4 regions of the Kitasatospora sp. NBC_00458 genome follow, and region 2 is predicted to be linked to each of the others. Evidence: riboswitches for the same ligand, from Rfam matches in the RefSeq annotation. Region 2 holds a riboswitch; each other region holds the start of a gene.
The links. Region 2 has a riboswitch for cobalamin ahead of OG550_RS03870 (CoA-acylating methylmalonate-semialdehyde dehydrogenase). Riboswitches for the same ligand answer to the same signal wherever they lie in the genome.

Region 1: another riboswitch for cobalamin. It lies ahead of OG550_RS23255 (ribonucleoside-diphosphate reductase subunit alpha); the one in region 2 lies ahead of OG550_RS03870 (CoA-acylating methylmalonate-semialdehyde dehydrogenase).
Region 3: another riboswitch for cobalamin. It lies ahead of OG550_RS23395 (FecCD family ABC transporter permease); the one in region 2 lies ahead of OG550_RS03870 (CoA-acylating methylmalonate-semialdehyde dehydrogenase).
Region 4: another riboswitch for cobalamin. It lies ahead of OG550_RS27280 (cobalamin biosynthesis protein); the one in region 2 lies ahead of OG550_RS03870 (CoA-acylating methylmalonate-semialdehyde dehydrogenase).

The regions. Positions count from the first base shown of each region.
Region 1 is NZ_CP107904.1:5,576,723-5,583,622, forward strand. Features, by position in the region: gene OG550_RS23255 (ribonucleoside-diphosphate reductase subunit alpha) at 1-1,774, opposite strand, end outside; cobalamin riboswitch at 1,960-2,082, opposite strand; gene OG550_RS23260 (hypothetical protein) at 2,451-3,398, shown strand; gene OG550_RS23265 (glycosyltransferase family 2 protein) at 3,608-5,125, shown strand; gene OG550_RS23270 (glycoside hydrolase family 26 protein) at 5,122-6,204, shown strand; gene OG550_RS23275 (ArnT family glycosyltransferase) at 6,204-6,900, shown strand, end outside.
Region 2 is NZ_CP107904.1:1,114,504-1,121,403, forward strand. Features, by position in the region: gene OG550_RS03860 (enoyl-CoA hydratase/isomerase family protein) at 1-711, opposite strand, end outside; gene OG550_RS03865 (acyl-CoA dehydrogenase family protein) at 711-1,871, opposite strand; gene OG550_RS03870 (CoA-acylating methylmalonate-semialdehyde dehydrogenase) at 1,868-3,367, opposite strand; cobalamin riboswitch at 3,579-3,771, opposite strand; gene OG550_RS03875 (trypsin-like peptidase domain-containing protein) at 3,813-6,900, opposite strand, start outside.
Region 3 is NZ_CP107904.1:5,606,727-5,613,626, reverse strand. Features, by position in the region: gene OG550_RS23415 (amino acid ABC transporter ATP-binding protein) at 1-245, shown strand, start outside; gene OG550_RS23410 (CGNR zinc finger domain-containing protein) at 392-988, shown strand; gene sodX (nickel-type superoxide dismutase maturation protease) at 995-1,459, opposite strand; gene sodN (superoxide dismutase, Ni) at 1,648-2,043, shown strand; cobalamin riboswitch at 2,130-2,258, shown strand; gene OG550_RS23395 (FecCD family ABC transporter permease) at 2,364-3,455, shown strand; gene OG550_RS23390 (ABC transporter ATP-binding protein) at 3,500-4,273, shown strand; gene OG550_RS23385 (ABC transporter substrate-binding protein) at 4,302-5,297, shown strand; gene OG550_RS23380 (nuclear transport factor 2 family protein) at 5,378-5,761, shown strand; gene OG550_RS23375 (GNAT family N-acetyltransferase) at 5,771-6,247, shown strand; gene OG550_RS23370 (anti-sigma regulatory factor) at 6,536-6,900, shown strand, end outside.
Region 4 is NZ_CP107904.1:6,514,550-6,521,449, forward strand. Features, by position in the region: gene OG550_RS27270 (putative cobaltochelatase) at 1-1,652, opposite strand, end outside; gene OG550_RS27275 (cobyric acid synthase) at 1,662-3,341, opposite strand; gene OG550_RS27280 (cobalamin biosynthesis protein) at 3,338-4,306, opposite strand; cobalamin riboswitch at 4,385-4,587, opposite strand; gene OG550_RS27285 (alpha/beta hydrolase family protein) at 4,805-5,920, shown strand; gene OG550_RS27290 (hypothetical protein) at 6,130-6,900, shown strand, end outside.

The DNA.
Region 1 (6,900 bases), 4.5 Mb from region 2:
CGGCGCTCGGGCTGTGCTTGCCTTCCAAGAAGTGGTCGATGTGCAGCTCGCCGCGGGCGGCGCGGGTCTCGGCGTACGCCTCGTGGCGGCCGAGCTGCTCGGCCAGGTCGGCGGAGCGCTCGTACGCGGTGAGCATGATGCGCTCGGCGATCAGCGTGGAGAGCCGCTTGGCCTCGGCGGAGTCGAAGTCCAGGCGGAGCTGGAAGAAGACGTCCTGGAGGCCCATCACGCCGAGGCCGACCGGGCGCCAGCGGGAGTTGGAGGCCCCGGCCTCGGGGGTCGGGTAGAAGTTGATGTCCACCACGCGGTCGAGGAAGGTGACGGCGGTGCGGACGGTGGAGTCCAGGCGGTCCCAGTCCATCGCGTTCAGCAGGTCGGCGGCGGTCGCGCCGGCGGCCACGTGGGCGCCGAGGTTGACCGAGCCGAGGTTGCAGACGGCGGTCTCGGAGTCGTCCGTGACCTCCAGGATCTCGGTGCAGAGGTTGGAGGAGTGGACGGTGCGGCCGGGCAGCGCGGTCTGGTTGGCGGCGCGGTTGGAGGCGTCCTTGAAGGTCATCCAGCCGTTGCCGGTCTGCGCCAGGGTGCGCATCATCCGGGCGTACAGGGTCTGCGCGGGGATGGTGCGGACGGCCTTGCCGGCCAGCTCGGCCTTCAGGTAGGCCTCGTCGAACTCGGCGCCCCACAGGTCGACCAGCTCGGGGACGTCGGCCGGGGAGAACAGCGACCAGTCGGCGTTGGCGTTGACCCGGCGCATGAACTCGTCCGGGATCCAGTGCGCCAGGTTCAGGTTGTGGGTGCGGCGCGCCTCCTCACCGGTGTTGTCGCGCAGCTCCAGGAACTCCTCGATGTCCGCGTGCCAGGTCTCCAGGTAGACGCAGGCCGCGCCCTTGCGGCGGCCGCCCTGGTTGACGGCGGCGACCGAGGAGTCGAGGGTGCGCAGGAACGGGACGATGCCGTTCGACTTGCCGTTGGTGCCCCGGATCAGCGAGCCGCGCGAGCGGATCCGCGAGTAGGAGAGGCCGATGCCGCCGGCGTGCTTGGAGAGCCGGGCGATCTGCGCGTACCGCGAGTAGATCGAGTCCAGGTTGTCCAGCGGGGAGTCCAGCAGGTAGCAGCTGGACATCTGCGGGTGCCGGGTGCCGGAGTTGAAGAGGGTCGGCGAGGAGGTCAGGTACTCCAGCCGGCTCATCAGGCGGTACAGCTCGGCCACCTCGCGCACCGACTGCTCGTTGTCGCCGACCGCCAGGCCACAGGCGACGCGGAGCAGGAAGTGCTGCGGGGTCTCGACGACCTTGCGGGTGATCGGGTGGCGCAGCAGGTAGCGGGACTGCACGGTGCGCAGGCCGAAGTACTCGAAGCGGTCGTCGCCGGCCGGGTCGATCAGGGCGTTCAGCGCGTCGGTGTGCTTGGCGACGAAGGCCGCGGTGGCGTCGCCGATCAGGCCCTCGGCGTGGCCGACCGTGATCGAGGTGGAGAACGAGACCACGCCCTGGCTCGCCGCCTCGTCGACGATCTCCAGCGCGAGCAGCCGGGCCGCCAGCTTCGAGTACTGCGGGTCCTCGGCGATCATCGACGCGGAGGCGTCCACGGCCAGCCCGCGCAGCTCGGCGAAGTCCGATCCGGCGTGGCGGCCGCGCAGGGCGGCGGCGGCGACGTGGCCGGGGTCCACCTGGGGGAGGTCGGCGCTGCGGTCGGTCAGCAGTCGGAGGAGCGCGCCGCCCGGGTCGGAGACCGTCGGGGCGGTGGGGGCGGAGCTGGAACCCTGGGCGGGCAGGGTGACTGAGGCAGCGGTGGTCAAGGCGCTCTCTCCTGGCGGCGATCGGCGGCTGTGGATCGGGGTACCGGGCCGTTCGGGGCAGGGGAGGACGGCGCGGGCGCCCTGGGCGTCGCGCGGCGTGTCGTCCCCGGCCCGCCCGCGAGGCCCGGAAGGTGGTGCTCGTGCTGGGGCCTCTGCGGGGAGGCGCTCGCACACCGTCGGCAGGTACTCGGACTCGCGGGCCCCGTCGGGGGCGGCCGCTCACCGCTGCGGGGCAGTCCCGGACTCGCACCGGGTTCCCCTGCGTCGACAGCAGGATTGAGCATACATCTAGTGGTGCTCTCCCGATGCGACACCACATGTTGTGCAGCGCGGCGTGTTGGCCCGATGACGGCTGGTACCGGGGCGGGGGTCCGGACACCCGCCCGGAGCCGTGTTCTGAAACGGATTGGTCACCGGATCGACCCCTCGTCCGGTGCATGCCCTACGATCTCGGCACATGAGCGAGGGAACGGGCGCTCCGGGGGATCGGGCCAGTCGGGCCGTGCCGCCGGAGCAGGGTCAGCAGCCTGGGGCACCGGGGCCGGCGCCCCAGCACGGTCAGCCGCCGGTGCCGCCGCCCGGCGGGTTCGGGCCGCCTGCGACGCCGTACGTCCAGCCGGGGGCGGGGGTGCCGCCGCAGGGACCGCCGCCGGTGTTGCCGCAGGTGCCGTCCGGCTCGGTGCCGTACCCGCAGCCGGGTCCGCAGCCGGGCCCGCAGCAGGGTCACCAGCCGGGTCCGCAGCAGGGTCCGCAGCAGGGTCTCCCGCCGCAGGCGCAGTCGGTCGCCGGCGCTCCGACGCAGTTCGTCCAGTGGTCCCCGCAGGGCGGTGGGCCGCAGCCGGTCGCGCCGTCGTCCGCCGAGCCGGACTGGAACGCGATGGCGGACCGGCACGCCACCGATGCGCGCCGGCGCAAGCGCCTGTGGATCGGCGCGGTCGTGGTGGCGGCCGTCCTGGTCGGCGGGATCGTCGGGGCCGGGGTGTGGATCAACGGCAGGGACAAGGGCGGCGACGACCCGCAGCCGGTCGCGAGCTCGTCCACCGCGGGCGGTCCGTCCGCCACGGGCACTCCCACCGAGCAGGCGGTGGCGGCCATCTCCGACGCCGCCACCGACAAGCTGCCGGTCGACGCCGCGACGCTGTTCCCGGACCAGACCCGGACCATCGACGGCAAGGTGTGGACCCGTCAGGTGACCGGGTCGACCGCACCCTGCTCCAAGGCGACCACCGGCGGGCTCGGCCTCGCGCTCGGCGACGACACCTGCCGTTCGCTGGTCCGCGCGACGTACGTCAACGGAGAGAGCGCCGTCACGGTCGGCATCGCGGTCTTCGACAACAAGGCCGGTGCGGACCGGGCGCTCGGCCGGCACGCGGGCCTGATCCAGGGTCTGTCGGGCACCGGCGTCGCGATGTTCTGCGTGACCGACAAGTCGGGCTGCACCGAGACGCACGCGTCGATCGGCCGCTTCGGCTACTTCACGGTGGCGGGCTCGCTGAAGCAGGGCGCGGACCAGAGCGACCAGATCGCGGCGGCCGCGGCCGCCCCGCTGGCGGGGCGCGCCAAGGAGGTCCTGCTGGGCCGCGGCGGTCGCAGCGGCTGACCGCGGGACCGGGGGAAGGCTGAGTCGGGAGGCCGGGGGCGGTCCGATAGGATGACCGCCGCCGGGGGGAGGGATGCACTCTCCACGGCCGCCCTGGTGGGGAATCAGCGAGCAGGAGGTACCGCGCGGTGAGCGCTGCCGTCAATGCGACCAGCAGACGGCGCAGAGCGGCGGGCCGCAGACGCGGACAGGGGGAGCCTGTTCCGGCGATGCTGCTCCCGGCGCCGCCCACTTCCCAGGAGAAGTACAGCTACACCGTCCGGCACCAGTGGGTGTTGACCCTGTGTTCGGTGGTGAGTTTCGGCTGCCTGGTGGTCAGCCAGGCCGAGCTGTACTCGCTCGGGTCGTGGTTCTGGCTCTGCGTCCCGTTCCTGTTCTTCACGGTCGTCTACTACGTGGTGTCGCTGCGCGTGAACAGCTTCACGCCCAACTTCGACATCAGGGAGCACCGCCGGCTGGTCCGGCAGTGGAGCCCTGACACCCACCCGACGGTGGACGTGTTCCTGCCGGTCTGCGGCGAGCCGATCGAGGTGCTGCACAACACCTGGACGTACGTCCGCAAGATGGCGGAGCACTACCCGGGCCTGGTCATGCCGTACGTCCTGGACGACGCGGCGAGTCCGGAGGTCGAGGCGATGGCCGCCGACTTCGGGTTCCGGTACGGCGTGCGGGAGAACCGCGGCTGGTTCAAGAAGGCCGGCAACCTGCACTACGGCTTCGGGCGCTCCGACGGCGAGTTCATCCTCATCCTGGACGCGGACTTCGCGCCCCGGCACGACCTGCTGCACGAGGTGCTGCCGTACCTGCAGCGCAACCCGAAGCTGGGCATCGTCCAGTCGCCGCAGTTCTTCCGGGTGCTGGACTCGCAGAACTGGATCGAGCGCGGCGCCGGCGCCATCCAGGAGCTCTTCTACCGCTCGGTCCAGGTCGCCCGGCAGCGCAACGACGGCGCGATCTGCGTCGGCAGCTGCGCGGTCTACCGGCGGGCCGCGCTGGTGGAGAACGGCGGCACCACGCTGATCGCCCACTCCGAGGACGTGCACACCGGCTTCGACCTGCGGGCCCTCGGCTGGGACCTGCAGTACATTCCCGTGGCCCTGTCCACCGGCGTCTGCCCGGACAACGCCGGGGCGTTCCAGAACCAGCAGTACCGCTGGTGCATGGGGTCGATGTCGCTGATGACGAGCCGCAAGTTCTGGAACACCGACCTCGACTTCACCACGCGGCTCTGCTACGTCTCCGGGTTCCTCTACTACATCCACACCGCGCTGCTGACCTTCGCGCTGCCGATGCTGCCGATCATGCTGCTGCTCTGGCGGCCGGACCTGCTGAAGGTCGAGCACCTGGTGCTGGTCATCCCCAGCCTGGTGTACGCCACCCTGATCTTCCCGCTCTGGCACCGGGCGCCGTACCGGCTGGAGGCCTGGGCCGGCCGGATGATGTACGGCTGGGCGCACTTCTTCGCGGTCTGGGACCTGGTTCGGGGCCGCCAGCGGGGCTGGCAGCCGACCGGTTCCAGCAAGGCCAAGAACCGGCAGCGGCGGTTCTGGGCCGGCGTCATCGTCTGGGGCGGCGGCTCCGCGCTGGTCTGGGTGGTCGCCGCGGTCTACCGGATGTTCACGCTGAACCCGCTGGACTTCGCCCTGGTGCTCTCCTCAGGCCTGTTCTACGCGGTGACGGTCGGCCGCATCCTCATCCAGCCCCGATCCCAGGACGCCCCGGCATGACCCTCCCCACCCGCACCGCCCGTGACGGCCGCCGGGCGCGTGCCGCCCTGGCCCGCGCCCTCGTGGCGGCCCTGCTGGTACTCCCGCTGGCGGCCTGCGACCTGCTCGGGGAGAAGCCGCTCGGCCCCGCGGCGGCGGCCGTCGCCGCCGCGCCCTCCCCGGGGGGTACGACCGGCGCCGCCCCGACCGCCGTGGCCGCTCCGTCGACGCCCGCCACCGCGCTGCCGTACGACGTCCGGCCGCTGCTCAAGCCGGCCAAGAAGTACCTGGGTGTCGCCGTCGACGGGGCCCCGCAGTCGATGGCCGGCGTGGACGAGTTCGCCGGGCGGATCGGCAAGCGGCCGAACATCGTCGAGTACTACTCGGGCTGGGGCGACGAGTACGACGTCAAGGGCGTGACCAACGCGTGGCAGGGCGGCGCGCTGCCGTTCATCGCCTGGGAGCCCTACAAGACGCCGCTGGCGGACATCGCCGCGGGCAAGTACGACGACTACGTCAAGCGCTACGCGGCGGCCGTCCGCAACACCAACGTGCCGGTCGCGATCAGCTTCGCCCACGAGTTCAACGGCACCTGGTACGACTGGGGCACCAAGACCACCACGGCGGCCGACTTCGTCGCCGCCTACCGGCACCTGCACGACGTGTTCACCCAGCTCGGAGTCGGCCAGGTGATCTGGGTCTGGAGCCCGAACAGCATCAACCCGGTGCCGGCGGTCGCGCTCAAGCCCTACTACCCCGGCGACACCTACGTCGACTGGGTGGGCATCGTCGCCTACTACACGCATCTGGAAGCCGGCACCTTCGACACCCTCTACACGCCCACCCTCACGCAGATCCGCACCTTCACCAACAAGCCGTGGATCATCGCCGAGACGGGCTCCGAACCGGGTGCCCGCAAGGTGTCCGACATCTACAACCTCGCCGCGAACGTGATCAAGCGTCCCGACTGCCTGGGCTTCATCTGGTTCAACCTCAACAAGGAGGTCGACTGGCGGATCGAGGGTGATCCGCAGTCCCAGAGCGCGTTCAAGCAGGCGGTGTCCGACGGCCGCTACAGCTTCGACGTGAAGAGCCCCTGATGACGCCCTCCCCCACGCCCCGCAGCCGCCGCCGGATCCCCGGCCCGCGTCCACAGGGCGCGGCCGCCGCCCCCGAGGGCGCCGGGTCGGTCGGTCTGCGTCCCGCCGACGACCGGCCCGCCGACGACCGGCCCGCCGACGACAGGCCCGTCGACGACCGGCCCGCCGACGACCCGTCGCCCGGTGAGGCGTCCGCCGCCGAGGCGCCGAACCGGGTGCCCGACACCGGTGGCTCGTGGTTCGAGAGCCGCCATCCGTCGCCGCCCTCCCGGCACCGGGGGGAGCGGTCGGGGGAAGGCGACCGGTCCACCGGGGAGGACCGGAGCGACGACGACCGGAGCGACGACGAGCCGTACCCCGATCCGGACGCCGAGGACACCGACGCCGACGCCGGCCCGCCCGACGGGCCCGGCTACACCCTGCCGTCGGTGCCCGAGGCCAGCTGGAGGCTCGACTCCGGCCGCCGCCGCTCGTGGATCAGCCGCGCGCTGCTGCTGGTCATCCTGCTGATCCAGACCGCGATGTCCGTGCGCCTGTCGAACACCGCGTTCCAGGACGAGGCGCTCTACATGTACGCGGGGCACGCGCAGCTCTCGCACTGGCTCTACGACACCCCCGTCCCGAAGGACTACAACACCTACTTCTCCGGCGCGCCGACGCTGTACCCGATCGCGGCCGCGGTGCTGGAGAACCACT
Region 2 (6,900 bases):
GCCGTAGCAGTCGTCGATCCAGCCGCGCTGCCCGGCGAGCGGCGCGGGCGGCGGGTCGGCGACGTGGCGGGCGAGCGCGTCGTGGACGCTCAGTTCGGCGAGGTCGTCGAGGAGGGCGGGGAGCCGCACGGCCGGGACGAAGTGGTCGGCCAGGCCGCACAGCAGTGCGTCGCCCGCGCCGACGGACCCGGCGGTGAGGGCGAGATGGGTGCCGAGTTCACCGGGGGCGAGGGAGAGCAGGTAGGTGCCGCCGACGTCGGGGACGAAGCCGATGCCGGTCTCCGGCATGGCGATCCGGGTGCGTTCGGTGACGATCCGGACGCTGCCGTGGGCGGAGATCCCGACGCCGCCGCCCATCACGATGCCGTCCATCACCGCGACGTAGGGCTTGGGGTAGCGGGCGATCCGGGCGTTGAGCCGGTACTCGTCGCGCCAGAACTCCTCGGTGGCCCGCCGGTCGCCGCCGGTGGCCGCCCGGTGGATGGCGACGATGTCGCCGCCGGCGCAGAGCCCGCGCTCACCGGCGCCGGTGACGACGACGGTGGCGACGGAGTCGTCGTACTCCCAGGCGTCGAGCGCGGCGGCGATCCGCCGGACCATGCCGTGGGTGAGGGCGTTCAGGGCCTTGGGGCGGTTGAGGACGATCAGGCCCGCCCGCCCGTCCCGGTCGACGACGACCTCGCCGGGGTCCGCTCCGTCCGTGGTGGCCATCAGGCGGCCCCGGTCAGGCCGCGGGCGACGATGACGCGCATGATCTCGTTGGTCCCTTCGAGGATCTGGTGCACCCGCAGGTCGCGGACGATCTTCTCGATGCCGTACTCGGCGAGGTAGCCGTAGCCGCCGTGCAGTTGGAGCGCCTGGTCGGCGACCTCGAACCCGGTGTCGGTGGCGTGGCGCTTGGCCATCGCGCAGAGCTGGGGCGCGCGGTCGTCGCCGCGGTCCAGCGCGGCGGCGGCCCGCCACACCAGGGCGCGGGCGGCCTCCAGTTCGGTCGCCATGTCGGCGAGCCGGAACTGGAGCGCCTGGGCGTGCAGCAGCCGGGCCCCGAAGGCCTCGCGCTCGGCGAGGTACCGGGTGGCGCGCTCCAGCGCGGTCCGGGCGCCGCCCAGCGAGCAGGCGGCGATGCCGAGCCGGCCGCCGTTCAGCCCGGCCATGGCGATCCCGAACCCGCCGCCCTCGGCGCCGAGGAGGCGGTCGGCGGGCAGCCGGACCCCGTCCAGCACCACCTGCCGGGTGGGCTGGGCGTTCCAGCCCATCTTCTGCTCGTTCGGGCCGAAGGACAGCCCCGGGTCGTCGCGGTCCACGACGAAGGCGGAGACGCCCTTCGGTCCGGGGCCGCCGGTCCGGGCCATCACCAGGTAGAGCCGGGCGGCGCCCGCGCCGGAGATGAACTGCTTGACGCCGTCCAGCACCCAGTGGTCGCCGTCGCGCACCGCGCGGGTGGCGATCGCGGCGGCGTCCGATCCGGCGCCCGGCTCGGTGAGGCAGTAGCTTCCCAGATGCTCGGCCGTGCAGAGCGCCGGGAGCCAGCGGCGGCGCTGGTCGGCGGTGCCGTAGCGGTCGACCATCCAGCCCACCATGTTGTGGATGGACAGGTAGGCGGCGATCGACGGGCAGCCGGTGGCGAGCGCCTCGAAGGCCACCACCCCGTCCTGCCGGGTGAGTTCGGACCCGCCGACGTCCTCGCGGACGTACACGCCGGCCAGGCCGAGGTCCGCCGCCTTGCGCAGCACGTCCACCGGGAAGTGCTTGGTCCGGTCCCACTCCACCGCGTGCGGCGCCAGGTACTCGTCGGCGAACGCCCGGGTGGTCTCCGCGACGGCCCGCTGGTCCTCGCTCAGGTCGTGGTCGTGGTCGTGCACGGCGCTCATCCCATCGTCGGCATGGTGAAGCTCGCGCCCTCCTTGACCCCGGAGGGCCAGCGCGAGGTGACGGTGCGGGTGCGGGTGTAGAAGCGGATCGAGTCCGGCCCGTGCTGGTTGAGGTCGCCGAACGCGGACCGCTTCCAGCCGCCGAAGGTGTGGTAGGCGATCGGCACCGGGATCGGCACGTTCACGCCGACCATGCCGGTGTTCACCCGGCGGGTGAAGTCGCGGGCGGTGTCGCCGTCCCGGGTGTAGATCGCCACCCCGTTGCCGAACTCGTGCTCGCTGGGCAGCCGCAGGGCCTCCTCGTAGTCGGCGGCGCGCACCACCGAGAGGACCGGGCCGAAGATCTCCTCGCGGTGGATCCGCATGTCCGGCGTGACCCGGTCGAACAGCGACGCGCCGAGGAAGAACCCGCCCTCGTGCCCCTCCAGCCGGAAGTCCCGTCCGTCGACGACCAGTTCGGCGCCCTCCCGGACGCCCAGGTCCAGGTAGCCGCGGACCCGCTCCAGCGCGTCCGGGCCCACCAGCGGGCCGAAGTCCGCCTCCGGGTCGTCCGAGCGGCCGACCTTCAGCGCGCCGATCCGCTCGACCAGCTTGGCCACCAGGGCGTCGGCGGTCTCCTCGCCGACCGGGACGGCGACCGAGATCGCCATGCACCGCTCGCCCGCCGAGCCGTAGCCGGCGCCGATCAGCGCGTCGGCCACCTGGTCGAGGTCGGCGTCCGGCATGACGATCATGTGGTTCTTGGCACCGCCGAAGCACTGGGCGCGCTTCCCGTGGGCGGCGGCCGTCGCGTAGACGTACTGGGCGATCGGCGTCGAGCCGACGAACCCGAGCGCCTGCACCCGCGGGTCCTCCAGCAGGGTGTCGACCGCCTCCTTGTCCCCGTTGACCACGTTGAGGACGCCCGGCGGCAGGCCCGCCTCCAGGAACAGCTCGGCCAGCCGCAGCGGCACCGAGGGGTCCCGCTCGGAGGGCTTGAGGATGAAGGCGTTGCCGCAGGCCAGCGCGGGCGCCGCCTTCCACAGCGGGATCATCGCCGGGAAGTTGAACGGCGTGATCCCGGCGACGACGCCGAGCGGCTGGCGCATCGAGTACACGTCGATGCCGGTGCCCGCGTTGTCGGTGAACTCGCCCTTCAGCAGGTGCGGGATACCGGCGGCGAACTCCACCACCTCCAGCCCGCGCTGGAGGTCGCCGTGCGCGTCGGCGACCGTCTTGCCGTGCTCGGCGGAGAGCAGCCTGGCGAGCGGCTCCCGCTCCTGCTCGACCAGTTGGAGGAAGCGCAGCAGCACCCGGGCCCGGCGCTGCGGGTTCCAGGCCGCCCACTCGGGCTGCGCCTGCGCGGCGTCGGCGATCACCGCCTCGACCTCGGCGCGGCTCGCGAGCGGCACCCGGGCCTGGACCCGGCCGGTGTTGGGGTCGTACACGTCGCCGAGGCGGCCGGACGTCCCGGGGACGCGCTTGCCTGCGACGAAGTGGGTCAGTTCACGGACCATCGGTTCCTTCTCTCGTCTGGGGTGGGGAGAGGAGGAATGGAGGACTCCGCCCACGGCGGCACGCCGCGCGGTGGCGCGGCGGGGCGGCCGTCGGCGGGGTGCGACAGGCGGACCGTCAGAGCAGGTGGGCCCCGGCGGGCGGCACAGGACGGCCGGGGGCGGTGGAACGGGAGCAGCCCGGAGTCATGCGTGTCGTCTCCATCCTCGTGGAAAACACGGACCGTCCGCGGCCGGTATCCTGACTCCCGGATCGACGCCCGCCCGCGGGCCTTCCCGGCTGGCTGCCAGTGGCCGTGTCCTGCGTGGACGGACTCCCCGGTCACAGTGGCGGGACCGTGCCGGACTCACACCGGCTTCCCTGACACCGCGGACCTTTCCACGACCATATAGTCGGACGTCCTAGTAAGTCCAGGGCCCCACGCGGACGACGGGCGACCCGCCCTCCCTACCCGGCACCGGGCAGGGCCGCCGCCGGCCGGTCGTCGGCGCCGCGCAGCTCCAGGAAGAGCCAGGCCTCCCTGACCGGCGGATACCGCGTGTCGGCCGTGAGCAGGACCTCCGCCTGTCGGCAGGCCTCCTCCACCGGTACGGCACCCTCCCGATGACGGGCGAGCACGTCGCGCAGCCGCTCCAGCTCCTCACTGGTCGGCGCCTCCTCCGAACCGGCCCCGCCCTCCGGCAGGTCCCCGGCCTCCGGGGCGCCCTCGTCCGCCCCGACCGGCCGGTCCACCCGGCCCAGCTCCCCGGGCCGACCGGCGGACGCCTCGCCGTCCCCGCCGCCCGCCACCAGCACGTCCGGGAACAGCCGCACGGCGGCGTGCCGCAGCAGGACCTCGGTCCGCAGCAGCGCCGGAACGTCCGCGCCGACCGCCGTGGACCCGGCCGCCGCAGGCCCGGCCGACCGGAGCGCCGCCAGGGCCCGGTCCAGGGTGAAGCCGGCGTTCCGATGGGAGCCCGCCCGCATGTACAGCGCGCTCAACCTCACCAGGGCGTCCAGGATCCGGCCGCTCGTCCCCTCCCGGAGGCAGTGGTCGGCGGCGGCGTTGCAGAGCTCCGCCGCCGCCGCGAGGTCCCCGGTCGCCTCCGCCGCCTCGGCCGCGATGCCGCAGCAGGTCGCCGCGTCCAGCAGACGCCCCTGCCGCTCCCAGCGGTCCGCCGTGTCCCGGGCCGTGCGCACGGCCGCCGCGTACTCCCCCGTGAGCAGCTCGGCCCGGGACAGGTCGTGCCTGGCGGACGCCTGCTGGTACCCGTCGCCGTGGCGGTCGGCGAGCTCCACCGCACGCCGCCCCCAGAGGAGACCCGCGGGTCCGTCGTCCATCCGCAGCGCGATCAGGCAGTTGTTGGCGGCCACGGGCACCGCCGTCCGCCACCGGCCGAGCCCTTCGAGCGCATCCGCCGCCTCGACGCCCTCCGCCAGCGCCTCCGGGAAGCGCTCCTGCTCCCACCGGAGCAGGCTCAGCCGGAAACGCGCCTCGGCCGCCCGCTCGGGCAGCCCGTACGACCCGGCGATCCGGATCGCCTCCCGGGCCGATGCCTCGACCGCGTCGAAGGCCCGTTTCGCCAGCAGGGTCTCCGCGTTGAGCAGGCAGGCCTTCACGGCCTCCTCCGGCTCCCCCGCCTTCAGGTGCAGGGCGACCCGGGTCGCGTTGATCGCCAGGATGCCGTCGAGCTCGCCGCGCGCCAGGGCGAGGACGTGCAGACCGATCGCCAGCCGGGTGGCGAGGTCGAGCCAGTCGTGCTCCTGGGCCAGCCGCAGCGCGTCCTCGAACCGGGCCGGGTCGAGCTCGCCCGCCTGTCCGCCGTCCACGGTCTCATCGGTGATGCCGGCGATCGCGTCGCACAGGTAGGCCACCGATCGCTGCCGGAAGTCGCTTACGGCGTCCGGCTGTTCCTCCGCCGCGAGGCGCTCCAGCGCGTACAGCCGGACCAGGTCGAAGAGGGTGAAGGTGGCGAGCAGCGGCCGGTCCGGAACGCGGACGACCTCCTTCCCGGCGAGGCTGCGGTCCGCCAGCCGGTTGAGGAGGAGCTCCTGGCGCAGCGGCGGGGCTTCGAGGCCGTGGCCCAGCTCCGGCCCGGTGGTCGCCGAGCCAGGAGCGGCGGCGGTGTAGCGGAACACCCGCCGGGCCGGCCCGTCCAGCGCGTCGTAGCTCAGTCCGATGACCGCCCGCAGGGCCCGGTCACCGGCCTCCAGGTAGTCGAGCCGGGTGGTCTCCTCCTCCAGGACCTGCACCAGGTAGTCGAGGTCGAGGTCGGGATCGCTGGTCAGCCGGGCCCCGACCATCCGCAGCGCCATCGGCACGTCGTCGCACAGGTGGGCGAGCAGGTGGAGCGGGCGGTGGTCGGCCACGTGGTCGTCGCCGCACCAGGACAGCACCCGGACGGCCGCGTCACGGTGCAACGGGCCCACCGTGAAGACGAGTCCGGGATCGGCGTAGCCCTGCTGCCGGTCCCGCGAGGTGACGATGACCGCCCCGCCCGCGGCGGCCCGGGCGAGCGGCGCCACGTGGGCGGCGTCCCGGGCGTTGTCGAGGACCAGCAGGACGCCGCGGTCGCTCAGGGCGCCCGTGAAGGCCGCGAAGAGGTGGGCGTCGTCCATCGCGCCGGAGCCGAGGTCGAGACCGAGCGCCTCGGTCACCACCCGGACGACGGTCCGGGCGTCCCGGCACAGGCCGGGCTGCAGACCGAACAGGTCGAGGTGGAGGGCGCCCCCGGGGAAGTCGGGAGCGAGCCGGTGGGCGACCTCGACGGCCACGGCCGAGGTGCCGACGCCGGGCTGACCGGCCAGGAAGGCGGTGGCCCGCCCGTAGCGGGCGTGGCGTCTGCGCAGTGCCCCGACGATCCGGTCGACCAGCTCCTCACGCCCCAGGAAGCACGGGTCCTGGTCCGGCAGCCGGGCCAACTGGGCTGCCACGGAGGCGAGATGACGTTGGGCCACGGCTCCGCCTGGCCCGTGGAGGCCCTCGACGCCACCGGTGGCGCCCGCTCCGCCGGGGATGCCCGCTCCCCCGGGGGCCGCGCCCGTGGAGGCCGCGCCTCCGGTGGCGGATCCGCCCTCCGGTTCCGAGGCGGGGGCGGTGAGGAGCGCCAGCGCGGTCGAGGTGCCGCGCAGCGGCGGCAGCTGCTCCGCCACGGCGGCGAGGAACGTCCGCAGACCCGGCCCGCCCGCAGACCTGCGCCCGTTTCCGCTCGCGCTACCGGTCCCGCTCGCACCCCCGGTCCCGGTCCCGGTCCCGCCGGTCAGGGCAGCGGCGAGATGGCGCCGCCCGGTGGCCGACAGCCGGGCGAACAGCGGCTCGGCCAGCGCGTCCACCAGAGCCGCCCGGAACGCGTCGAGCAGCGCGGAGAGCCGGTCCGCACCGCCGGACGCAGTGGAGGCTCCGGACCCCTCGGGCTCGGCCTGCACGTCGAGCTCGGCCTGCGCGTCCACCGGGACCGGCGGGGCGAGCGGGACAAGCCAGCGGCGGCGAGCCTCGTCGTGCTCGGGCAGGGCCCGCAACAGCACCCGGGGGTCGAGTCCGTGCCGGCGCAGTCGA
Region 3 (6,900 bases), 4.5 Mb from region 2:
TCGACGAGCCCACCTCGGCGCTCGACCCCGAGCTGGTCGGCGACGTCCTCGACGTCATGCGCGGCCTCGCCGAGGAGGGGATGACCATGGTGGTCGTCACCCACGAGATGGGCTTCGCCCGCGAGGTCGGCGACGCGCTGGTGTTCATGGACGGCGGCGTGGTCGTCGAGTCCGGCGACCCGCGCCAGGTCCTCACCGACCCGCAGCACGAGCGCACCCGCGCGTTCCTCTCCAAGGTGCTCTGACCCGGGCCGGGGCGCCCCGATCCGGGGCGCCCCGAACGCGCCCGCCCCGGCGCCCGGCAGGCCGGTCCTGCCGGGCGCCGACGTTTTCCCCGAACGGGTAATAGGCTGGAGGCAGTCAGCCCGTTACCTACCCTGGAAGGACCCCCGTGGAGCTCGCCTCGTACGCCGATCTGGCCGTCCGGCTGGTGAACACCGAGGAGCCCGAGCGCGGCACCGACGCGCTGACCTCGGTGGAGGCGGTGCGCGGACTGTTCTCGGACTCCTCCCGCGCCCGCGACCTGGCCGACGAGTCCGACCTGCCCCGGCTGCGGGCCGTCCGCACCCGGCTGCGCGGGGTCTTCGAGGCCGCCGCCGAGGGCGACGAGTTCCGCAGCGTCGACCTGCTGAACAGCCTGCTGATGGAGTTCCCGGTCAGTCCGCTGGTCTCCGGCCACGACTACCTCGACGCCGACGGTCGGCCCCGCTGGCACCTGCACCTCGCCGACAACTCCCCGACCGCGACCGCGCACTTCAGCGCCGTCGCCTGCATGGGCCTGGCCGTCCACCTGACCGAGCTGGGCTCCGACCGGCTGGGCATCTGCCAGGCCGCGCCCTGCCGCAACGCCTACCTGGACACCTCGACCAACCGGTCCCGGCGGTACTGCTCGGACCGCTGCGCGACCCGCGCGAACGTCGCCGCCTACCGGGCCCGCAAGCGGCTGGAGGCCCAGGAGGCCGCCGCCGCCATCGCCGGGCAGGGCTAGGGCGGGTCAGGCCCCGGTCCCCCGGATCTCCTCCGGGCGGACCCAGACGCCGAAGCGCCTGGCCAGTCCCGGGATCCGGACCAGCGGGGCGGAGAGCAGCAGCCGCTCCAGCCGGCGGCCCGGGGCCAGCCAGGCCGGGCGCGGGCGCAGCCTCAGCAGCACCCGGCCGAGCACCAGCTCCTCCGGGACCGCGCCGTAGCTGCGGCTGTCGCTGTCCACCGGCCGGTTGTCCGAGAGCAGCCACCACCCCTTGGGGCGCCGGCCGTCGGCCCGCTTGACCACCAGCAGGTCCTGCTGGAACGGGTGGCGGAACACCACCACCGCGCCCGGCCGGATCCGCGCCCCGTACCGGACCAGCAGCTGGTCCCCCTCGCGCAGCGTCGGCACCATCGAGTCGCCCGCCACGTCGATCAGCCCGAACGGCGCGCCACCCCCCGCGGTGCCGCCCTCCGATTCCGCGCTCCGCGCCACGACTCCTCCTCCCGGCTCCCGACCGCGTCCTCGGCTCCCCAGTCTGCCGTACGGACCGTCACCCGCCGGTGTCCGGATTCGCACGGTTCCGGCTCCGACTTTTGCCCTAGGCCCGCTGCCCGACCGCGAAACCCCGCGGGCGGCGGGGTAATCTCGGCCGCGGGAAGACGATCTAAGGAAGGACTCCCATGTTCTCTCGTCTGTTTGCACCGCGCGCCACCGCCCACGCCCACTGTGACCTGCCCTGCGGCGTGTACGACCCCGCTCAGGCCCGGATCGAGGCCGAGTCGGTGAAGGCCACCCAGGAGAAGTACCAGGCCAACGAGGACCCGCACTTCCGGGCCCGCGCCGTCATCATCAAGGAGCAGCGCGCCGAGGCCGTCAAGCACCACATCTCGGTGCTGTGGAGCGACTACTTCAAGGCCCCGCACTTCGAGAAGTACCCGCAGCTGCACCAGCTGGTCAACGACACCCTGAAGGCCGCCTCGGCCGCCAAGGCGTCGACCGACCCGGCCACCGGGCAGGCCCTGCTCGACCTGATCGCCGAGGTCGACAAGATCTTCTGGGAGACCAAGCAGGGCTGATCCCCGCTCACGACCCTTCGGCCGCCCCCGTCCGCACCGCCGGACGGGGGCGGCCGTGCGTTTCCCCGATCATCCGACCGGGTAAGGGTTGCCTGCCCTGAGCGCTTGTTATGCTGCCAGGGCGTCCCGAGGGGGAAGCCGGTGCGAATCCGGCGCTGACCCGCAACGGTAAACGGTGCCCCGCACCGTGAGCCCGATCGCCCCGGGACGCCGACCTCCCGACAACTCGCCGCGGACTGCGAGGGGATGGCGCCCCGGCACATCCCCGCCCGGGCGCGCCGCCCCGCGCCGAACCGGCCCGAGGCGAAGGCGCGCCCCTCTTGAGCACCACCGCCACCGCACCACCGGCGCCGGCCGGCGCCCCGCCCGGACCGGGCCGGACACCCACCCTCCCGCTGGCCGCAGGCCTCGCCGCGGCCCTGCTGCTCTCCCTGGTCTGCGCGGTGACACTGGGCTCCTCCGGCCTCGGCTGGTCCCAGGTGCTGCGACTGCTCGGCGCCGGCCTGACCGGCGGCCGGCTGGAGGCCGACGAGGCCGCCGCCTACGCGATCGTCTGGGAGATCCGGCTGCCGCGCGCCGTCCTCGCCGCCGTCGTCGGCGCCGGACTGTCCGTCACCGGCGCGGCGGTGCAGGCGATGGTCCGCAACGCGCTGGCCGACCCCTTCGTGCTCGGCATCTCCTCCGGCGCCTCGGTCGGCGCCAGCGCCGTCCTGATGCTCGGCGCCTTCGCCTCGCTCGGCGTCTGGGCGCTGTCCGTCTCCGCCTTCGGCGCCGCCCTGATCGCCATGGTGCTGGTCTACCTGACGGCCCGTACCGCCTACGGGCTCACCCCGCTGCGACTGGTGCTGACCGGCACCGCGATGTCCTACGGCTTCTCCGCCGTCACGGCGCTGATGGTGTTCGCCGCCGCCCGCGGCGAGGCCGCCCGCTCCGCCATGATGTGGCTGCTCGGCAGCCTCGGCGGGGCCACCTGGGCCTCGGTGCCGATCGCCGCCGCCACCGTCCTGGCCGGCGCGGCCTACCTGCTCTGCGCCGCCGGCCGGCTGGACGCGCTCGCCATGGGCGACGAGACGGCCGCCTCGCTCGGCGTCGACCCGGACCGGCTGCGGCGCGAACTGTTCGTCGTGACGGCGGCCGTCACCGGCACCGTGGTCGCGGTCAGCGGCGCGATCGGCTTCGTCGGGCTGATGGTCCCGCACCTGGTGCGGATGCTGGTCGGCGCCGGACACCGCCGGGTGCTGGTGATCGCCCCGCTCGCCGGGGCACTGCTGCTGGTCTGGGTGGACGTCGTCTCCCGCACCCTGCTGGCGCCGGCCGAACTGCCGGTCGGGGTGGTCACCGCCGCCCTCGGGGTCCCCTGCTTCCTGCTGCTGATGCGCCGTCGCGGCTACTCCTTCGGAGGTGGCCGGTGACCACGGCCCGCACGACCGTCCCCGGGCCCGCCGCGGCCCCCGCCCTGGACCTCGCCGTCGACCGCGTCTCGGTCGAGGTGGCCGGCCTCCGACTGGTCCACGACGTCACCCTGGACGCCGCGGCCGGGCAGGTCGTCGGCCTGGTCGGACCGAACGGCAGCGGCAAGTCCACCCTGCTGCGCTGCGTCTACCGGGCGCTGCGGCCCGCCGCCGGGGCCGTCCGGCTGGGCGGCGAGGAGCTGCACGCGCTCACCGCGCGCGAGGCCGCCCGGCGGGTCGCCGCGCTGCCGCAGGAGCACTCCGCCGAGTTCGACTTCACGGTGGCCGAGGTGGTCGGCATGGGCCGGCTGCCGCACCGCCGCGGGTTCGCCGCCGCCGCCGCCTCCGGCGACGGCGAGCGGTGCGCCGGGGCGCTGCGCCGGGTGGGCGCCGCGCACCTGGCCGAACGGGGCTTCCTGAGCCTGTCCGGCGGCGAGAAGCAGCGGGTGCTGATCGCCCGGGCGCTGGTCCAGGAGCCGAAGGTGCTGGTGCTCGACGAACCCACCAACCACCTGGACATCGCCCACCAGCTGGAGGTGCTGGCGCTGGTCCGGGAGGCCGGGCCGACCGTGCTCACCGCGCTGCACGACCTCAACCTCGCGGCCGGCCACTGCGACCTGCTGTACGTGGTCGCGGCCGGGCGGATCGTCGCCTCGGGACCGCCCGCCGAGGTGCTCGAACCCGCGCTGCTCGCCGAGGTGTTCGGAGTCCGGGCGACGCCCGTCCGGCACCCCGTGACCGGCGCCGTCCAGCTGCTCTTCGACCGACTCGCCAAGTGACCCCCCGTTGATCCAGCAAGGAACCCCCATGCGCACCAAGGCCGTTGCCGCCGCCGCCCTGCTCACCCTCGCGCTCACCGGCTGCGGGGCCGAGATCGCCCCGAGCGGTGACGGCGCCACCGCCTCCGCCCACTACCCGGTGACCGTCAGGAACTGCGGCACCGAGCTCACCTTCAAGCAGAAGCCGGCCCGGACGGTGACCAACGACGTCGGCATCACCGAGCTGATGCTGGCGCTCGGCCTGGAGAACCGGATGGCCGGCTACGTGATGCCCGACGACAAGGGCGACGTCGGGAAGGTCGCCTGGAAGGACGGCTACCAGCGGACCACCTGGCTCTCCAAGAAGCAGATCACCAAGGAGATCGCGCTGGAGGCCAAGGCCGACCTGGTCTTCGCCGGCTGGCACTACGGCTTCGACGACGCGAGCGGCGTCACCCCGCAGGCGCTGGGCGACCTGGGCATCGCCTCGTACGTGCTCAGCGAGTCCTGCCGCAGCGGCAAGGGCCCGGAGCGCGGCGTGATGTCCCCGCTGGACGCGCTCTACACCGACCTCGCCAACCTGGGCGAGATCTTCGACGTCCGGGACCGGGCCGACAAGCTGATCGCCGACTTCAAGGGGCAGGTCGCCGCCGTGCCCGAGCCGGCGTACCGGCCCGGCGTCTTCCTGTACGACAGCGGCGAGGACAAGCCGTACACCTCGGGGAAGTTCGCCGCGCCCGAGGAGATCATCGCCAAGGCCGGCGGGCGGAACGTGATGGGCGACGTCGCCGACTCGTGGACGACGGTCGGCTGGGAGAGCGTGGTCCAGCGCGACCCCGAGGTGATCGTGATCAACAACTACGGCACCCCGGACGCCGAGAGCAAGCGGAAGTTCCTGAAGTCCTTCCCCCCGCTGGCCGGCGTCTCCGCGGTCCGCAACGACCGGATCTTCGTCCTGGACTACGTCGACCTGGTCGAGAGCCCGCGCAACCCGGCCGCGATCACCGCGCTGGCCGCCTACCTGCGCACCGTCCCGGCCCGCTGAACCACCGCTCCGCCGGCCGGTTCCGCCGGGCGTACGCTCGAAACGTACGAGCCGACGGAACCGACCGGAGGAGCGAGGACATGACCGCCATGGCCGCACCGCCCGCCTTCGACACCGGGGCCCTGCGCGAGGGCATCGAGCACGCCGACGCCGACGCCCTGCTGGCGCTCTACGCGGACGACGCCGAACTGCGCGTGGTCGACCGCAGGACCCAGCCCAGCCACCCGCTGGTGGTGCACGGCCGGGACCAGATCGGCGCGCTGCTGGACGACCTCTACGGCCGGGAGACCACCCACCGGCTCGAACAGGTGGTGCTCCAGGACGACCGGCTCGCCTTCCTGGAGTCCTGCCGCTACCCGGACGGGTTCCGGGTGCTGGTCAGCTCGGTCGCGGGCCTGCGCGACGGGCGGATCGTCGACCAGACCTCCGTCCAGGCCTGGGACGAGACCGAACCGGCCCAGTAGGCTCGTGCCATGATCCGCACCGCCCGCGCCGACGACGTCCCGCTCATCCACACCATGATCCGCGAACTCGCGGAGTACGAGAAGGCCCCGGACGAGGCCGTGGCCACCGAGGAACAGCTGCACGAGGCGCTGTTCGGCGCCGCGCCGGCGCTGTTCGGCCTGGTCGCCGAGGACGACACCACCGGCGAGCCGGTCGGCTTCGCGGTCTGGTTCCTCAACTTCTCGACCTGGCGCGGCACCCACGGGATCTACCTGGAGGACCTCTACGTCCGCCCGGCGGCCCGCGGCGGCGGCCACGGCAAGGCGCTGCTCCTGGAGCTGGCGCGGATCGCCGTCGAGCGCGGCTACTCGCGGATGGAGTGGTCCGTCCTGGACTGGAACGCGCCGTCGATCGACTTCTACGAGTCGCTCGGCGCGGTGCCGATGAACGGCTGGACCGTCTACCGGCTCACCGGCGACGCGCTCGCCGGCGCCGGAACCCGCTGAAACCCGCAGGAAACCGGCGCGCGGAGTCGCTCGCGGACGGCGCACGAGGCCGCCGTCCGACCACTGACACCCTGCGTCGCGATGCCTTACCATGAGTGACTCCCGCACCGGGTCAGGAAAGCGGTAACGTCTCGGGCGGACGCGCGGCGTCCGGCCACTCTTCGAGGGGTATGACCGGTACGTACCGCACCACCCCTCTGGACAGTTGGGGCGAAGCAGTTGAGCCAAGCAACAGACAGTGCCGCGGCCACCGGCCCGGAAGCACAGCGCGCCACCCAGGAGGTGAGGGTGTCCCAGATCGACGGCGAGCCCGGAGTGCAGGACTTCGTGGAGGTCCGACTGCCCGCGGCGGGTGCCTACCTCTCGGTCCTGCGAACAGCCACGGCGGGCCTGGCGGCCCGGCTGGACTTCACGCTGGACGAGATCGAGGACCTGCGCATCGCGGTCGACGAGGCCTGCGCCATCCTGCTCCAGCAGGCCGTTCCCGGATCGGTCCTGTCCTGCGAGTTCCGGCTGGTCGGCGACTCGCTGAAGGTGATCGTCTCGGCGCCCACCACCGACGGCCGGGCCCCCGAACGCGACACCTTCGCCTGGACCGTGCTCTCGGCGCTGGCCGGCGAGGTGGAGTCCTCGGTCGCCGAGGACAAGACCGT
Region 4 (6,900 bases), 5.4 Mb from region 2:
GACAGCACCGCGCCCTTGACGGCGGTCATCCGCTGCCGGGCCGCCATCGAACCGGAGGCGTCCACCACGAACAGCACCAGGTTGGACTCCCGCCCCTGGCGCACCTGCTCGCGGAAGTCGTCCTTGTGCAGCACCAGCGCGCGGGACGCCCGCCCGCGGGCCACCTGGTGCGGCGCGGCGGCCCGCAGGGTGGCGCTCAGGTGCAGCCGGGCGAGCCGGCCCTGCGGGCGGCGGGCCCGGATGGTGTGGCCGCTGTCGGTCTCGGCGGGGGAGCGGCGGCCCTGCGCGCCGCGCCCGGTGCCGTCGACCGCGAACAGCCTGGTCCGGTACGGGTCGCCGGCCGCCACCGGCGCCGACTCCCGGGCGGGGGAGGGGTGCTGGGCCGGGACGGGCTGCGGGCCGGCGGGCTCCTCCTCGGGGGCGGTGCCCTCGGCCCCGGCGGGCGGGCCGTCCGGACCGGCCGGCTCGGGGGCTCCGCCACCGCCGCCGTCGGGGCCGTCGCCCTCGGGGCCGTCCGGGCCGTCGGGGCCGCCGTCCGGGTCCTCGTCCGGCTCCTCGGCCCGGCCCTCCGCCGCGGCCTCCTCCTGCTCTGCCTGCTCCTGGCGGGCCTGCTCCTCCAGGGCCTCTTCCTCCTCCTGGCGGGCCTGCTCCTCCAGCGTGCGGTCCAGCAGGTCCTCGTCCAGCCCGGGCGCGTCGAAGGGGTTGCGCCGGCGGCGGTGCGGCAGGGCCAGCTGCGCGGCCTTGCGGACGTCCTCCTCCAGCACCCCGGTGCGGCCCGCCCACGCGGCCAGCGCGACGGCGGTGCGCGCCATCACGATGTCCGCGCGCAGCCCGTCCACCTCGAAGGCGGCGCAGACGGCGGTGATCCGGCGCAGCGCCGCGTCGTCCAGCTCCACCTTCGGCAGCAGCTCCCGGGCGGCGGTGATCCGCTGCGCCAGCGCCCGCTCGTCCGCGGCGAACCGGTCGGCGAAGCCCGCCGGGTCGGCGTCGTAGGCGAGCCGGCGGCGGACCACCTCGGCCCGCTCCACCGGCTCCCGGGTGGCGGCGATCTCGACGGTCAGGCCGAACCGGTCGAGCAGCTGCGGGCGCAGCTCGCCCTCCTCCGGGTTCATCGTGCCGACCAGCAGGAACCGCGCCGCGTGCCGCACCGAGACGCCCTCGCGCTCCACGTACGAGCGGCCCATCGCGGCGGCGTCCAGCAGCAGGTCCACCACGTGGTCCTGGAGCAGGTTCACCTCGTCGATGTAGAGCACGCCGCGGTGCGCCTGTGCCAGCAGCCCGGGCTCGTACGCCTTGACGCCCTCGGCGAGCGCCCGCTCCAGGTCCAGCGAGCCGACGATCCGGTCCTCGGAGACGCCGACCGGCAGCTCGACCAGCCGGGCCGGGCGCTCGGACGCCCCGGCGCCGGCGTGCGCGCCGTCCGGGCACTGCGGGTCGGGCGCGGCCGGGTCGCAGGCGAAGCGGCAGCCGTCGACGGCGGCGATGGACGGCAGCAGGCCGGCCAGCGCGCGCACCATGGTCGACTTGGCGGTGCCCTTCTCGCCGCGCACGAGCACCCCGCCGACCGCCGGGGAGACCGCGTTGAGCAGCAGCCCGAGCCGCAGGTCGGCCATGCCGACGATCGCGGTGAACGGGTATCGGGCGTCACTCATGGTTCTCACTCACGATTCTCCCTTGGGGGCCTGTCCGGTCGGTCTTGGCGGATCAGCGCGCGGCGTCGGGCGCCCGGCTGGGCGTGCGGCCGGATCGTCCTCGTACTGGACGTACTTGGGTGATCCGGGCGTGCGTCCAGGCGGGATGCCCGGCGTCGCGCGCCCGTCAAGATCGGCCGGACAGGCCCCAGGGGCCCCGGGCGGCAGGAACGGCAGCGATCCGGCCGCCGGCACCCCGCCCTCGATCAGCTTCCACAGCGCGTCGGTGTCCGCGTGCTCCTCGATCAGCTCTCCCAGCCGGTCCAGCCGGGCCTCGCGCGCCTCGGCGAACGACACGTCCGGCGCGGGGACGAACGCCCGGCCCGCCAGCGCGGCGACGTCGCGCAGCAGTGCGCGCCGGAAGCCGTCGTTCTCCAGCGCCCCGTGCCAGGTCGTCCCCCAGACCGCGCCCACCCGGCAGCCGTCCAGGAAGGGCGTGCCGCCCTCCACGGCGACCACGCCGTGGTGGATCTCGTAGCCCTCGACCCGCTGCCCGTAGGCCTCGCCGACGGGGCGGCCGAGCACCTTCTCCACGCCGAACCGCACGTGCGTCGGCAGCAGGCCGAGCCCGTCCACGGCCCCGGCCTTCGACTCGACCTCGTCGACGATCGTCCGCGCCAGCATCTGGTAGCCGCCGCAGACCCCGAGGACCGGCAGTCCGGCCGCCGCCCGGGCCTTCAGCGCCTGCTCCAGGCCGCGCTCGCGCAGCCAGGCCAGGTCGGAGACGGTGGCCCGGGTGCCGGGCAGGACGACGAGGTCGGCGTCGGCGAGCTCCTCCGGCCGGGTGGCCCAGCGGACCAGCACCCCGGGCTCCTGGGCCAGCGCGTCGAGGTCGGTGAAGTTGGACAGCCGGGGGAAGCGCAGCACGGCCACCCGCAGCACGTCCGCGCCGAGCGGCCCGCGCCCGGCGGTGCGGTCGACCACGGTGGAGAGGTCCAGCGAGTCCTCGGCGTCCAGCCAGAGGTCCGGCAGCATCGGCAGGGTGCCGAGCACCGGGCGGCCGGTCAGCTCGCGCAGCATCTCCAGGCCGGGCGCCAGCAGCCGCGCGTCGCCGCGGAACTTGTTGACGAACCAGCCGGCCACGTGCCGCTGGTCCTCGGCGGAGAGCAGCGCCAGCGTCCCGTACATCGCGGCGAACACGCCGCCCCGGTCGATGTCCCCGACCACGACGACCGGCAGCGCGGCGGCGGTGGCCAGGCCCATGTTGGCGATGTCGCGGTCCCGCAGGTTGATCTCGGCGGGCGAGCCGGCGCCCTCGCAGACCACCACGTCGTACCGGCGGCGCAGGTCCGCCAGGCACTCCAGGGCCCGCTCCAGCAGCAGCGGCTTGCGCTCGCGGTAGTCCAGTGCGCCGACCTCGGCGACCGGCCTGCCGAGCAGCACCACCTGGCTGCGGCCGTCCGCCCCGGGCTTGAGCAGCACCGGGTTCATCGCCGCCTCGGGCTCCACCCGGGCCGCCTGCGCCTGCATCGCCTGCGCGCGGCCGATCTCGGCGCCGTCGGCGGTGACGAAGGAGTTCAACGACATGTTCTGCGCCTTGAACGGCGCGACGTGGACGCCCTGTCGGGCCAGCCAGCGGCAGATGCCCGCGGTGACCACGCTCTTCCCGGCGTCCGAGGTCGTCCCGGCGACCAGCAGTGCGTTGCTCATGCCCTTCCCCTCCTCCTGCCCAGGGCCGCGCGGAGCAGCAGGTGCCCGGCGACCGTCGTGCCCAGCGCCAGTGCGCCCACCCGCCGGGAGAGCACGCAGGCCCGCTCGATGTCGTCCACGCCGACCGGCCGCAGCCCCTCGCCGAGCACCGGGCGGTGCTCGGTGCGCTCGCCGTACTGCAGCGTCCCGCCCAGCCGGACGCCGACCGCGCCGGCGAAGGCCGACTCGGCCTGGCCCGCGTTCGGGCTGGGGTGCGCGGAGCCGTCGCGCCGCCAGACCCGCCAGGCGGTGCGCGGCTCGGGCGCGGCGGCCACCGTCAGCAGCGCGGTCAGCCGGGCGCCCGGCCAGCCCGCCACGTCGTCCAGCCGTGCCGAGGCCCAGCCGAACCGGGCGTACCGGGGCGAGCGGTGGCCGACCATCGCGTCCAGGGTGTTGACGGCGCGGAAGGCCAGCAGTCCGGGGGTGCCCGCCAGGCCGCCCCAGACCAGCGCGTTGACCACGGCGTCGGCGGTGTTCTCGGCGACCGACTCGACCACCGCGCGGGCCAGCTGGTGCTCGTCCAGCGCGCTCGGGTCGCGCCCGCACAGGTGCGGCAGCCGCTCCCGGGCGGCCGCGAGGTCGCCCGCGGCGAGCGAGCGGCCGACGGTCCGGGCCTCCCGGGTGAGCGAGGTGCCGCCGAGGACCGTCCAGGTCGCGGCGGCGGCCAGCGCGGCCCGGCCGAGCGGCCCGCGGCCGAGCAGCCGGTCGGCGGCCAGCGCGCCCGCGGCGACGGTGCCCACGCAGAGCGCGGTGTACGCGGTGCCGGCGGCGCGGTCGTCGCGCCAGATCCGCCGCTCCAGCCGGCCGGCGGCGGAGCCGAAGACGGCGACCGGGTGGCCGCGGCGCGGGTCGCCGAACCGGGAGTCGGCGAGGTACCCGGTGACGGCGCCCGCGGCGAACGCGGCGGCGCGGGTCAGCGGACGCACGGTCGGGGGCGCTGGCGGGTGGTCGAGGCCGGGGCAGCCTGCATCGCGTGCGTGTCCTCACTCAGGGTCCGCGCCCTGGATCGACGTACCGGGGGCGAGAGTCTCCTGGCTTCCGGGTCGAACGCACCTCCGGGCCTTCCAGCGGCTTCTGACGGCTCGCAGTGACCTCTTCCGGACGTGCTCCCCGGTGACAGTGGCGGGACCGCGCCGGACTCGCACCGGCTTCCTCTGCTTGCCTCCGTATTGGCTGAAGGATCCCATCACGCCCCGGAAGCGGGAGTCAACCGAGGTCACGGAGCGTTTGGTCACACCGCCGGGCCCCGCTCCGGCGCCCGCTCCCGGCGGCTCCGGAGCGTCCCGGCCCGGTGTGACCTTGCTCCCGAAGTGACCCGGACGGCCGTGTCCTACTGGCCACCGGCCGCCGCCGCTAGTGGACTGGGGCCAGAACACCGGCCGGCACCGGGACTTAACTGCGGGACTTAACTGCGGGGAGCGAGTATGCGTTGGGGAATCGCGGCCACCGTGGCCGCAGCCGCCGTCGGTACCGGGGCGGCCGTGCTGGTGATCGGCCGCCGGGCGTCCGAGCGGCTGGTGCACCCGGCCGCCGCCGTCCGGGCGCGGTCCGGCCCGGTGCAGGTGCTGGCCCTCGGCGCCGGGCGGGTCACCTTCACCCCGGGCCCGGCGGCCGGGCGGCCGGGCCGGTGGGCCGTCGAGTGGGGCGAGGACGGGCACGCGGTGGTCGGCGAGGTCCTGCACCGCGACGGGAAGGGCGTCACCCGCCGGCTGCTCCGCGCCGACCGGGGCACCCTGGCGGCCGGCACCGAGGTCCGCTTCACCCCCCGGGTCCACACCGGCGACCCGACGACCGCGCTCGGCCTGCCGTTCACCGCGACCGCCGTCGAGGGCGAGCTGGGCGCGCTGCCCGCCTGGCGGCTGGACGGCAAGCGGGGGACGTGGGTGATCCTGGTGCACGGCCCCGGCGCCGACCGGCAGCAGGGCCTCGCGGTGCTCCCGCTGCTGCAGCGACTGGGCCTCCCGGTGCTCGTGGTCGACTACCGCGGAGACGAGGGCGCGCCGGCTTCCCCGGACGGCCTGGGCCACTTCGGCGAGACCGAGTGGCGGGACGTCGAGGCGGCGGTCCGGCGGGCCCTGGACAGCGGGGCGGGCCAGGTGATCCTGTACGGCTGGTCGCTCGGCGCCACGACGGTGCTGCAGACCGCCGCCCGTTCCGGCTGGGCGTCCTCGATCAGCAGCCTGGTCCTGGACTCGCCGGTGCTGGACTGGCCGGCCGGCGCGCGGCGCAGCGCGGCCCGGGCCGGCTACCGGGGTGCGGCCGCCGAACTGGGCGCGCTCGCCGCCGAGGGGCGGACCGGAGTGGATCTGGCCGACTTCGCGCGCCTCGCGGAGGGCACCGACCTGCGCGTCCCCACCCTGGTGCTGCACGGCCCGGACGACCCGGTGGCGCCGTTCCGCGCCGCCGAGCGGCTCGCCGGGCTCCGCCCGGACGTGGTCAGCCTCCAGGCCTTCCCCGGTGGTGACCACGCCGCTCTCTGGAACACCGACCCGGACCGCTACGAGGAGACGCTCCGCCGCTGGCTCACCCCTTTCCTCTGAGCCCGCCCCGTCCGGGCCGCGGCGTCCCGCCGGTCGCCGCGGCAGGCTCCCTTCCCGCTTCCGCCCCGCTTCCCCTCGCTCCCCTCCCCGGCGCTCACCTGGCATGGACCCGCCACTAAGATCAAGCCAGTCGGTTTGGCCTCTGTTGCCCGATCTTGTGGAGGCCCCGCGCCCGCCGCCCGGCCCGCGCGTGCAACCGGATGTGACAGATGGCCGGTACAAGGGGAAGACTGCTCGACGTGACGTCTCGGAACCCGCGCGACCGTGATGCCCCGCTCCCGCCGACGATCGGTACCGGTGCGACGGTGACCCGTCTCCCGGGAACCGCCCACCGCCCCGCCGGCGCCAGGCCGGGCACAACCCCCGGCGTACCCCGCCGACGAGGCCCCGCCCCCGCACCCGGCCGCGGCCGGGTCCCCGTGCCGGAGGGCTTCCCCGCTCCCGCCGAACTCGCCCCGCTGGCCCGCCGCATGCTGGTCGACGCCGTCCGGATCGCCCGCTGGGCCGGCGACCTCGACGAGGTCGACAAGCGCGGCGAGCTGCTGCCCGACGACGCCCGCGCCGCCGGCCTCGCCCTCGCCATGACGGTGGGCGCCGCCGCCAAGGCGTGGGGCCAGGCCCTGCTGGTCGGCCTGGTCGAGGCCCGGGACGGCGGCTCCGTGCCGGGCTGGCGCCTGCACGCCTGGGAGCACGACGACGAGGCCGTGGTCCGCGGCTGGTCGGCGCTGTTCGACGCCTGGACCCTGCTCGCCCCGGTGCCGCCCGCCGCCCTGCGCGGCGTCTTCGCGCTGCTCGCCGGGCAGGCCGTCGACCAGGCCCCGCAACTGCTCTCCTTCCTGCACCTGGTGGACGGCCCGGTCGCCGACGTGGAGCTGCTGGAGCTGCTCCGCCGGGGCCTGGACGAGCGCCGGGTCGGCGGCGGCGAGGCCACCTTCGGCCTCTCGCCCGTCCCGCACGCGGCCTCGGCGATCTCGGCGGTC